2 regions of the Bradyrhizobium sp. Ken64 genome follow, and region 1 is predicted to be linked to the other one. Evidence: riboswitches for the same ligand, from Rfam matches in the RefSeq annotation. Region 1 holds a riboswitch; the other holds the start of a gene.
What was found. Region 1 has a riboswitch for cobalamin ahead of AC0L2F_RS20935 (TonB-dependent receptor). Riboswitches for the same ligand answer to the same signal wherever they lie in the genome.

Region 1 (5,473 bases):
GCGCTGGCGAAGTCGCTGCGCGGCGTCACCGCGGCCGGCCTCGTCACGCCGCGTTTGCACAACGCGGCCTAGAGACAAGCGAACGGGCGGCTGTTAATGGCCGCCCCTCGCAGGCACGATGCTCACGCTCTCCCTGATAGGCATCGGTTGCGGCGATCGCGGGCAGCTCACGCGCGCCGCCATCGGTGCCATCAACGCGGCCGATCTCGTCCTGATCCCGCGCAAAGGGACGGCCAAGTCCGACCTCGCCGATCTCAGGCGGACGATCTGCGCGGATGTGCTCGCCAGCGACAAGACACGTATCGCCGAGTTCGATCTGCCCGTGCGCGACGCCGCTGAAGCGGACTATCGCAAGGGCGTGGACGATTGGCACGATGCCGTGGCCGCTGTCTGGTCGCAGACGATCGCAGATCATCTCGAAGGCAAAGGCAAGGTCGCGCTGCTGATCTGGGGCGATCCCTCGCTTTATGATTCTTCGCTGCGCATTGCGCGGCGGCTCAATCCCTCGCCAAAGATCGAGGTTGTGCCCGGCATCACCTCGATCCAGGCGCTGTGTGCGGCGCATGCGCTGCCGCTCAACGATATCGGCGAGCCTTTTCTGGTCACGACCGGACGTCGCTTGCGCGAGGGCGGCTGGCCGCGAGGTGTCGATACCGTGGTGGTGATGCTCGACGGCGGCACGGCGTTCCAGTCGCTTGATCCCGCGGACCTGCACATCTGGTGGGGGGCCTATCTCGGCATGCCCGATCAGATTATCATGTCCGGCGCGCTGGCCGAGATCGGCCCGCGTATCGTCGCCGTGCGGCAAGAGGCGCGCGAGCGGCACGGCTGGATCATGGACAGTTACATCCTCAAGCGCAGGCCGTGAGGCAAGCGAGGCAGCATGCTCCCCGAATGGGTCACCCAACAATGCCCGGATATCTCCGCAGTCCACCGCGAGGCGGCGGTGGCGCGGCAGGCGCAACTGACGAAACCGACCGGCGCGCTCGGCCGGCTCGAGCAGCTCGCGATCGAGCTTGCGGGCCTGCAAGCAACGGAGCAACCGCGCGCGGCGCGGGTGCCGATCATCATCTTCGCCGGCGATCACGGCATCGTCGCGCAGGGCGTTTCGGCCTATCCGCAAGAAGTGACCATCGCGATGCTGGCGAATTTTGCCTCCGGCGGCGCCGCGATTTCGGTGCTCGCGCGTGAGCTGGGCTCCAGCCTGGAGGTCGTCGACACCGGCACGCTGGCGCATGAGGAGATGGCTGGAATCGTGACCGACAAGCCGCGCAGCGGCACGCGCGATTTCAGCGTCGAAGCTGCGCTCACCCCCGCAGAGCTGGCATTTGCGTTCGAAGCCGGACGACGTGCGGTGACGCGCGCGCAGGCCGGGCAGCCCGATCTTCTGATCTTCGGCGAGATGGGCATCGGCAACACCACGACATCGGCGGCGATTGCGGCGAGCCTGCTCGGCATGGGTGCCGAGGAGATCGCGGGCAGCGGCACCGGCATCGACGCGGCCGGCCGTGCGCACAAGGCACGGGTGATCGACGCTGCGATTGCACGCCATGGCATTGCGGGCGCTTCGCCCGAAAAGATCCTGTGCGCCGTCGGCGGTCTCGAGATCGCGGCCATCTGCGGTGCTGTTATCGCAGCAGCGCAGCGCCGCATCCCCGTGTTGATCGACGGCTTTATCGTGTCGGTCGCGGCGCTGGCGGCGGCGCGGCTCAACCCGTCGTGCCAGCCGTTCCTGCTGGCCTCGCATCAGTCCGCGGAGCAGGGGCATCGGCTGGTGCTTCGCGCGCTCAACGTGCAGCCGCTGATCAGCCTCGATCTCAGGCTCGGCGAAGGATCGGGCGCGGCCATCGCGCTGCCGCTGGTGCGGTCGGCCTGTGCGCTCCACAACGGCATGGCGACCTTTGCGCAGGCCAATGTGCCAGATCGTCCGGCCTGATCAAATCATCGGCTGATTGACGCAGACCACGCGCCAGCCGGTCGCGAGCCGGTCGATCCGGGTCAGCGACAGCGGATCGATCACAAAGCGCAGGGCCGCTTGTGGCGTCAGATCCAGCGCGATGCACAGCGCCGCGCGGATGGTGCCGGAATGCACGACGAGCGTTGCGGCCCCGGCGCCGATCTTCGACAGACCCAGCCGGACCCGCGCGACTTGATCCTCAAAGCTTTCGCCGCCCGGCGGCCGTCCGCGCGCTGGATCGCTCCAGAACCGTGCATAGGCCTCGCCACCGGTCGCGGCGAGTTCGTCATGCCGACGGCCGGTCCAGTCGCCAAAGCTCTGCTCGCTGAATTCGTCCAGCTGCAGAGGGTCGAGCCCAAGCGCGCGAGCCGTCTCGACCGTGCGCCGCGACGGGCTCGCATAGCTCGCGGCGTCCCGCGGCAGGCGCTGCCGCAGCGCCTCCAGCTGCGCGCGAGCGCCGAGATCGGCCGGCGCGTCGGCTGCATGGATCGTCCCCGTGACGCCATCGACGGGCGCGTGCCGTATCAGCCAGAGGAAGGTCTCGCCTTCCATGCTTATCTCCAAGGAAACTGGTCGTTGTGGCGATAACGCCGCAACTGGCACATTGACTCTGTCTGGATCGTAATCCTAGATGCTCGCGACGGTTTCCCCGAGAGGGGATGAAAAGGGAATGCGGTGCGGGGACGTTGTCCCCAATGCCGTGGCTGCCCCCGCAACTGTAAGCGGCGAATCTTGCGTCACGTGCCACTGGGTGTCTCGGTCCCGGGAAGGCGATGCAAGGTACTGACCCGCGAGCCAGGAGACCTGCCGTCAGCCGTGGTCACACGCGAAGATGTCGGTCGGGGAGTACAGACATTCGGCTTCATCGGAAGGCTTATGAGCCGGAAGATGGGACCTTGGTTCGCTGTGACGTGCCACTGACGTCATACCGAGGTCCAAGACCGTGTCTCCCGTTCGCATTGTACGACCGCGCGCGCTCCTGCTCGCATCCGCGGCGCTGACATCCTCTGTCATTCTTGATCTACCCGCCGCACTGGCGCAGCAGGCCCGCGAACCTCTGCCGCCGGTCGAGGTCACGCCCGCCCAATCCCGCAAGCCGGCCAGGCCCGCCGTACGGGAGGCGCAGGGCCCACGGCGCGCAGCTGCGCGCCGGCCAGCGGCCGGGTCTGTAGCGCCCAAGCCAGTCGTGCCAATCGCGGCAGCATCGACGCCGCTCAATACCAATGCCGTCGCCGAAAGCGCCTCGCGCCTTGGCCTGACCGTGCGCGAAACGCCCGCGACCGTGGAAGTGATCTCGGCCGCAACCATGCGCGAGCAGGGTTATCGCACCGTGTCCGACGTCGCCCAGGGAGCAGTCGGCGTCACCTCCGGCGACAATCCGGCTGAACCCTCGGCTTTCTCGATGCGCGGCTTCACCAACAGCCAGATCAACACGCTCTACAACGGCATCAAGATCGGTCCGCAGAACATGACCTCGCGGATCACCGACACGGCCAATCTTGAGGCTGTCGAATTCCTGAAGGGCCCGGCCTCGCTGATGTCGGGCGAGGGCGCCGCCGGCGGCGCGATCAACTTCGTCACCAAGCAGCCGCACACCGGTCCGATCCGGAACGAGGCCGATTTCTCCTGGGATTCGCTGAACTCGTTCCGGGCGCATTACGGCTCGGGCGGCAGCACCAATGTGCAGGGGCTGGACTATCGCTTCGACGTCAGCCGTTCCTCGCTCAACGGCTTTGCCGACGACACCAACACCAAGACGCTCGACGTGTCGGGCCAGCTCAATTACCGCATCTCCGACAGTCTCAAGGTCTGGGGCGCGATCGAGTACCGCGAGGACCGCTCGAAGGCCTATTGGGGCGCGCCGCTGGTGCCGATTGCCTTCAGTGGCTCGCATGCGACGACGGGGATCGTGTCCGGCAATTACATCTCGAACTACAACAAAACCAATCTCGGTGCGGTCACGATCGATGACCGCACCTTCAACACCAACTACAACGTTCTCGACAATCGCAACGTCGCACAGGAGGTCTGGCTGCGCGGCGGTTTCGAGCTGAAGCTGGCGCCCGACCTGACGCTGAAAAGCCAGGCCTATGGTTACGGCGCAGAGCGCACGTGGTTCAACAATGAGATCGAGGCGTTCAATTCCGGTACGAACCTGGTGGACCGTGAGCGCTTCTATGTCGCGCACAGCCAACGCCTGGTCGGCAACATCACCGACCTGATCTGGGATGCGAATATCGCCGGCTTTGACAACCGCTTGGTCACGACGCTGTCCTCGAGCTATCTTGATTTCGTGAGGCCGGGCGCCGCAAATTTCCCCGGCGATTCCGTTCCACTGGTCGATCCGCCCCGCGGCTACTACGGCCTGCTCACTATTCAGCAGCAGACCGCGCGCATCGACAATGAGGCGCTGTCATTCGAGGACCGGCTGAAGCTCACGCGCAGCTTTGCACTGGTTGGTGGCCTGCGTGTCGAGCATATTGGGCTCGACCGCAATTCGACCGACAAGTTCGGTCTGGAGAAGGCGAACTTCCCGTTCTCGCAATCGTGGGCCCCGACCACCGGCCGTATCGGCTATACGTGGGAAGCCGTTCCGGGCCTGACCTTCTTCAGCCAATATGCGACCGGCGCCGACATCGCAGCCAACAACATCTTCCTGCTCAATCCGACCGATCCGCTCAACCTGACCACCGCGCGCACCTATGAGACCGGCGTCAAGCATCTGTTCTGGGACAACCGGGCGGAGTGGTCGTTCTCGGCCTACGACATCCTGCGCAAGAACGTCTATGCCGCGGCCGGCGGCATGCAGCTCAATCTTGCCGGACGGCAGGAATCGAAGGGCGTCGAGCTTGCCGCGTCCGTGCGTCCGATCGAGCCTCTGCGTCTCTGGGGCAACATCGCCTATGTCGATGCGCGCTACGCCGACTACGATTTTGTCGGCGGCTCGTTCGCCGGCAACACGCCGCCGAACGTGCCGCGCGTCGTCGCCAATGCCGGCGCGTCGTACCGTTTCTTCACGCCCTGGGCGGTCGAGCTCGGCATCACCGGCCGCCATGTCGGCGACCGCTACAACACCGATGCCAACACCGTGACGCTGAAGGCCTACACCGTGGCCGATGTCTACGCCTTCGTCGACATCCCCAAGACCGTGTTCAACGCGGTCGACCAGGCCCGCCTGACCTTCCGGGTGCGCAACATCGCCGACAAGCGTTACGCGATCTGGGGCGATCCGTTCTATCCCGACCAGATCCTGCTGGGCGCGCCTAGGACCTATGAAATTTCGGCCGCGTTCAAGTGGTAGGACGCTGATCGATGATGCGCGCGATCGTCCTGCTGCATCGATGGCTCGGAATCGCGTTCTGCCTGCTGTTCGCGATGTGGTTCGCGACGGGGATCGTGATGCACTTCGTTCCGTTTCCCTCCCTGACGGAATCTGAACGCTTTGCCGGGCTCGTGCCGCTGGCTAGCGCTGAGACCAGGATTGCGGTCGCCGATGCCGTTGCCGCGAGCGGCATC
Region 2 (5,473 bases), on a different contig from region 1:
GAAGGAGAGATTCCCACCTCGCGTGCGTCACTCGTACTTGCGCGAAGCGCGACAGGTATCATACGCGTGCGTCCGATAAAATCGTCTGAGCAAGATCGCGAAAGATTTTGCACACCAATGCACTATCTTAAGCTTATCTCGAACAATCGAAAGATATCGGGAAGCACAGCTTGTTTGGACCTTCGCTCCTCGTTTAAGGCACCGTCACGGAACAGGAGTGGTTGCGATGGAACATGGGCAGGCCGAACTGGTCGGAGGGAAACCTGTAATCTTCGGGCAACGTAAGGTGCGGCCGCGGGCGTGCCTGGCCGTCGGCAAGCGGCATCTGCGCGCCTTTCTACGGGATGTGCTGGAGGATATGGGGTTTGTTATCAGCGAATGCAGGACTGCTGACGAGTTGCCGCACGTACTCCGCACGGAGTTCCCTGATCTGATCCTGCTCGGCATTGGCTCGGACCGCATCGAGCCTGGACGATTGCTCGAGATACTGGTACGCGAAGAATTTGCAGGCCGAGTGCTGGCGTTCGGAGCGCGCGAGTCGATCATCATGGCGGCAGTGCAGCAGGTCGGTAGTGAATATGGACTTGCTATGCTGCCGCCGCTCAGGGCGCCGTTTGCAGCCGAGACGTTGCGCGATCGGATCGGCATGCTCTTGCCAAGAGAGCCGGCGCCCCGTCCCGCGGTCCATGTCGGAGAAGCCTTACACGCTGGCTGGCTTGAGCTCTGGTATGAGCCGAAGTTTGACGCGTGTACCCTTAGCCGCCGCGGCGCCGAGGCTCATGTGCGAATGCGGCACCCGACCTGGGGCGTTGTTCCACCGGCCTATTTCATCCCGGAATCTCACGATCCGCATTTTAGGAACTTGTCGCAGTTCGTGATCGACCGCGCGATCAAGGATTGGCAGTATCTTCTGGAGCAGCAAACTTCGATCGATCTCTCCATCAATCTCCCGGCAGCATTCCTGATTGACCCGCAGGCGGTACGCGATCTCTGTCGGCGCATGCCGTCGCACGCCGCTTTCGGCGGTTTGACGATTGAAATCGAGAGCGTGGAAGCGATCCAGAACCTAGATCTCCTGGTCGAGGTTGCGCGTGAGGTTCGCTTTCACAACATTGGCCTTGCAATCGACAATGTCGGTGCCAATTGGCCGCAGCTGATGGGGATGACAAAATTCCCGTTCATGAAATTGAAAGTAGATCGTCAGTTCGTCGGCGGCTGCGCGAATGGGCCCCTCAAGCGAACGGTGTGCCGCCATATCGTCGATCTAGCCAAAGAGTACAATGTGCGCACCGTCGCCGAAGGTGTGGAGAGCCAGGCTGACCTAATCGCTGTGGCCGAACTCGGCTTCGACCTTGCGCAGGGCCATCTGTTCGGAAAAGCCATGCCACTGAAGCAATTTGCACAGTCATCTTTCAACCCTGCTCCAGCTCGTCCAAAATAGTTGCGAGTGGCTGAGTGCGGCCAAGCGACGCTCGCGAGCACCGCCATGCCTACTCGGCACCAGGCATGAGGCTGAGTGCAATTCAGTCGGTCTGCAAGGCCAGTGTCGCTCGTCCCGCCGCCACTTCATTTCCCTCCGAAGCTTGTTATACCACAGGCCCGTTTTGGCAAGCCTCCAGCGAGTCCTCCACGCAGCTAGCGTTGCAGCCATGAGCGAGGCTTGCACAAACCTCCAGTCGGGGTGTGTGACCGGAGGTTTGCCGAGATCCGACGTAGACCTGCGTCCGTTCGCGGGTTTTGTCGCCGCCGGTGGAGGAAGCGTCAGCCTCGCTTGCCCCCGCGCTGACGTGCCAAACAAACCGACGGACGCTTCCAGCTTCAAGTCGCGACTGACTCTCGCAAGAGGGCCCGATGGCTCGTAGCCTGAAATTGAAGCGACCTGTTGCTGTCGCAGACGCAACATGGTCTCAGACCCGGGACAGCCGAATTGGGCAAATTGCCCAACATTGAGCGCGTCTGCGTTTGGCACGGCATTTGAAAGGGATCGCCCATGGCATCGCTCGCCTAAGGAGTCGGAAGGCATGGCTTACAAGATCGTCGCTTCGCAATGCACCGTTTGTGGCGCATGTGAGTTCGAGTGTCCCAACGCGGCGATCAGTCTGAAGCGTGACATTTACGTTATCGATGCCAAAAAATGTACGGAGTGCGAGGGCCATTGCGACACGCCGCAATGCGCGGTGGTCTGTCCGGTCCCTGACACCTGTGTCCCGTCCAAGACAGGATAGGCAGCCCGCGACCAAAAGGCCTCATCGCTCGATTTCGCGAACGAAGTTGTAGATGTGGGACCTTGAGGAGACCACGACCGCATGGAGCGCATCGAGGTCGATTAACATCGTTATGAGCTTAAGACGCTGAGCGACGCCGAGGGACCCCTCAAAGGGCTCTGTCGGAGGACACCGTCGAATTTGTCACGAACAAGGACAAGGCCCTCGATGCTCAGTGGCCGCGTTACGGCCTATCGTCGCTGGCGGCGAGTCGAGGCGAGGCAGGCCCGGCGTCGAGCGGCCGCGGACGCATCGAAGCCGGCGCAAAGGTCGCTCAGCACGTGAACACCTAGTGCACCGAGAAGATCATCTTGGCCAACCTCACGGAGGCGGACGACCTCGTGCCTGGTCGCGGGCCCGCCGAACACCAAGGAGCCGACCTGATCATCCGTTCGGTCCTGGAGCAATCCGGCTTTCGAAATGTCTAGGGAGCCTCGTGGGCTGTGACCAAACGGATGCCGGCCGAGGATGATCGCACCTTCCTGACGCGCAGGTTCGAAAAGCTGCTGACGGAAAAGGTCGCCTCCTCGCGATCACACAGATACCGAAGGCCGCCCGGGTTCGTTCCGGTGGTGGAGCTCAACCGTTACGCGAGCAGGGAGCGAATGCATTTCAAAAGCGGAGCCTCCACAGATGCGGGCGTGTTCACTAGGCCGCGAGCAAGACCGTCTTACCTGCCTAGTGCGCTCGTAATCGCTTGGGCAATGTCGCAGCGAGAATCGGTAGGTTGACGCATCGATCCTCGTGCGCATAATCCAAGCCGTCGCGGTCTCCGGATTTCGTTTGATCCGGAGCTAAGAGGGAAGCCGGTGCAATGCCGGCGCTGCCCCCGCAACTGTAAGCGGCGAGCCGCTGTCCAACGAAGTCACTGAAGCCATGCGGCTTCGGGAAGGCCGGACAGCAGCGACGACCCGTGAGCCAGGAGACCTGCCTCGACAAGATATCGTCCACGGGCGGGGCGTCCCGGTGTGCGCCAAGCAGTTGTCGCTCACGCGATGTTCGCTGTCTGCGTCCGCCATGGCCTTTGCCCCAACATGGGGTCTAAGCTATGTCAATCCTTTCGCTTCCCGTTGCCACACTGGGGACGTCACGCATCGGCCCACGACGCGAACTCAAATTCGCGCTCGAGAGCTACTGGGCGGGAAAGTCCAGTGAAGCCGAGCTCCTCGAGGCGGGGAGTGGACTTCGTGCCGCTAATTGGGCACGGCAGAAATCCCGCGGTGCGACCGTCATTCCTTCGAATGACTTCTCGCTCTACGACCATGTGCTCGATACCAGCCTAATGGTCGGCGCCATTCCCGACGTTTACGGCTGGAGCGAAGGTCCTGTGTCGCTCAAAACCTACTTCACCATGGCGCGTGGCGCTCAGGACGGTGGTCACGCTCAGCATGGGCCCGGCGTAGCCGCACAGGAGATGACGAAGTGGTTCGATACGAACTACCACTACATGGTGCCGGAATTTCACCAGGATCAGATCTTTAAGTTTGCCTCTCGGAAGCCGATCGAGGAATATGAGGAGGCAAGAAGCCTCGGCTATCAGACGCGGCCCGTCCTAGTGGGCCCAGTCACTTTCCTGAAGCTCGGCAAAAGCGTAAATCCCGCATTCAATCCGCTCTCGCTGCTTGATCGGCTCCTCCCCGTCTATGTCGATGTTCTCCGCGAACTAGCCTCGCGCGGCGCTGAATGGGTTCAGCTCGACGAGCCATGCCTAGTGATGGACGTCGACGAAGGATCTCGGGCGGCTGTCCGCCGGGCCTATGCTCATTTCGCTAAGGCCGTGCCGGCCCTTAAAATCATGCTGGCCACATACTTCGGGGCTGTCGGCGACAATCTTGAAACAGTCTTGGCCTTGCCCGTTGCCGGGCTTCACGTCGACCTGGTTCGTGCACCTGACCAGTTCGACGCGATTGTCGCCAGAGCGCGTAGAGATCTCGTGGTCTCGCTCGGTGTCGTTGATGGTCGCAACGTGTGGCGCTCTAATCTGCCGGCGCTACTCGACCAACTTGCTCCTATGGTCAAAAAACTGGGCAGGGACCGTGTTCAGATTGCCCCCTCCTGCTCGCTGCTTCATGTTCCGACCGACATTGAGCTAGAGATCGATCTCGATCCCAATCTGAAGACGTGGTTGGCGTTCTCAGTGCAGAAGATCAAGGAGCTTTCGATATTGGGCAAAGCGCTGGCTGGCTATGCTGCCGATGTGGCCGATGAACTCACGCTCTCAGAGGATGCATCCGTCACCCGCGAAACATCGCCGAAGATCCACAGTGCGAACGTCGCCGGACGAATGGCCGCGATCGACGATAGCATGCGTCGCCGTCGCAGTGCGTTCACCCAGCGCGCCGACGTCCAGCGCGTCGCCTTCGCATTGCCAATGTTTCCAACCACAACCATCGGATCCTTCCCGCAAACGGCGGACGTCCGCAATGCGCGTGCAGCTCATGCGCGGGGAGCGCTGAATGACACGCAGTACGAGCAGCTTCTGAAAGCGGAGACAGCCCATACCGTGCATTGGCAGGAAGATATCGGCCTGGACGTGCTCGTGCACGGCGAGTTCGAGCGCAACGACATGGTTCAATACTTTGGCGAGCAGCTGTTGGGTTTCGCATTCACCAAGCACGGCTGGGTTCAGTCTTATGGCTCGCGGTGCGTTCGTCCTCCTATCCTGTTTGGAGATGTCTCCCGCCCGAAGCCCATGACCGTTAAATGGTGGCGACATGCGCAGTCTCTGACCAAAAAACCCGTCAAGGCTATGCTGACCGGACCGGTGACGATCCTGAACTGGTCGTTTGTCCGTGACGACATCCCGCGGAGCGAGACATGCCGACAGATCGCTCTCGCGATCCGAGACGAGGTCATCGACCTTGAAACAGCTGGAGCGACCATGATCCAGATCGACGAGGCTGCGTTGCGGGAGGGATTGCCGCTGCGCAAATCGCAGTGGAAGGACTATCTCGATTGGGCAGTGGACAGTTTCCGCATTTGCTCCTCCGCTGTCGCTGACGGAACTCAGATCCATACGCACATGTGCTATTCCGAGTTCAACGAAATCATCGATGCGATCGCAGCAATGGATGCCGACGTCATTTCAATCGAGGCGTCGCGCTCCAAAATGGAATTGCTCGACGCTTTCAAGAGCTACAAATATCCTAATGAAATCGGGCCGGGCGTCTATGACATTCATTCACCGCGCATTCCCGCAGCAGCCGAGA

Region 2: linked by a shared signal. The riboswitch ahead of metE (5-methyltetrahydropteroyltriglutamate--homocysteine S-methyltransferase) and the one ahead of AC0L2F_RS20935 (TonB-dependent receptor) in region 1 are both predicted to bind cobalamin.

Annotation. Positions count from the first base shown of each region.
Region 1 covers NZ_JBVVPA010000012.1:172,432-177,904, forward strand. The annotation lists gene AC0L2F_RS20915 (energy-coupling factor ABC transporter permease) at 1-72, shown strand, start outside; gene cobF (precorrin-6A synthase (deacetylating)) at 119-868, shown strand; gene cobT (nicotinate-nucleotide--dimethylbenzimidazole phosphoribosyltransferase) at 884-1,936, shown strand; gene AC0L2F_RS20930 (histidine phosphatase family protein) at 1,937-2,509, opposite strand; cobalamin riboswitch at 2,582-2,783, shown strand; gene AC0L2F_RS20935 (TonB-dependent receptor) at 2,901-5,258, shown strand; gene AC0L2F_RS20940 (PepSY domain-containing protein) at 5,270-5,473, shown strand, end outside.
Region 2 covers NZ_JBVVPA010000021.1:49,020-54,492, forward strand. The annotation lists gene AC0L2F_RS28440 (EAL domain-containing response regulator) at 227-1,441, shown strand; gene AC0L2F_RS28445 (4Fe-4S binding protein) at 2,022-2,225, shown strand; cobalamin riboswitch at 3,014-3,213, shown strand; gene metE (5-methyltetrahydropteroyltriglutamate--homocysteine S-methyltransferase) at 3,313-5,473, shown strand, end outside.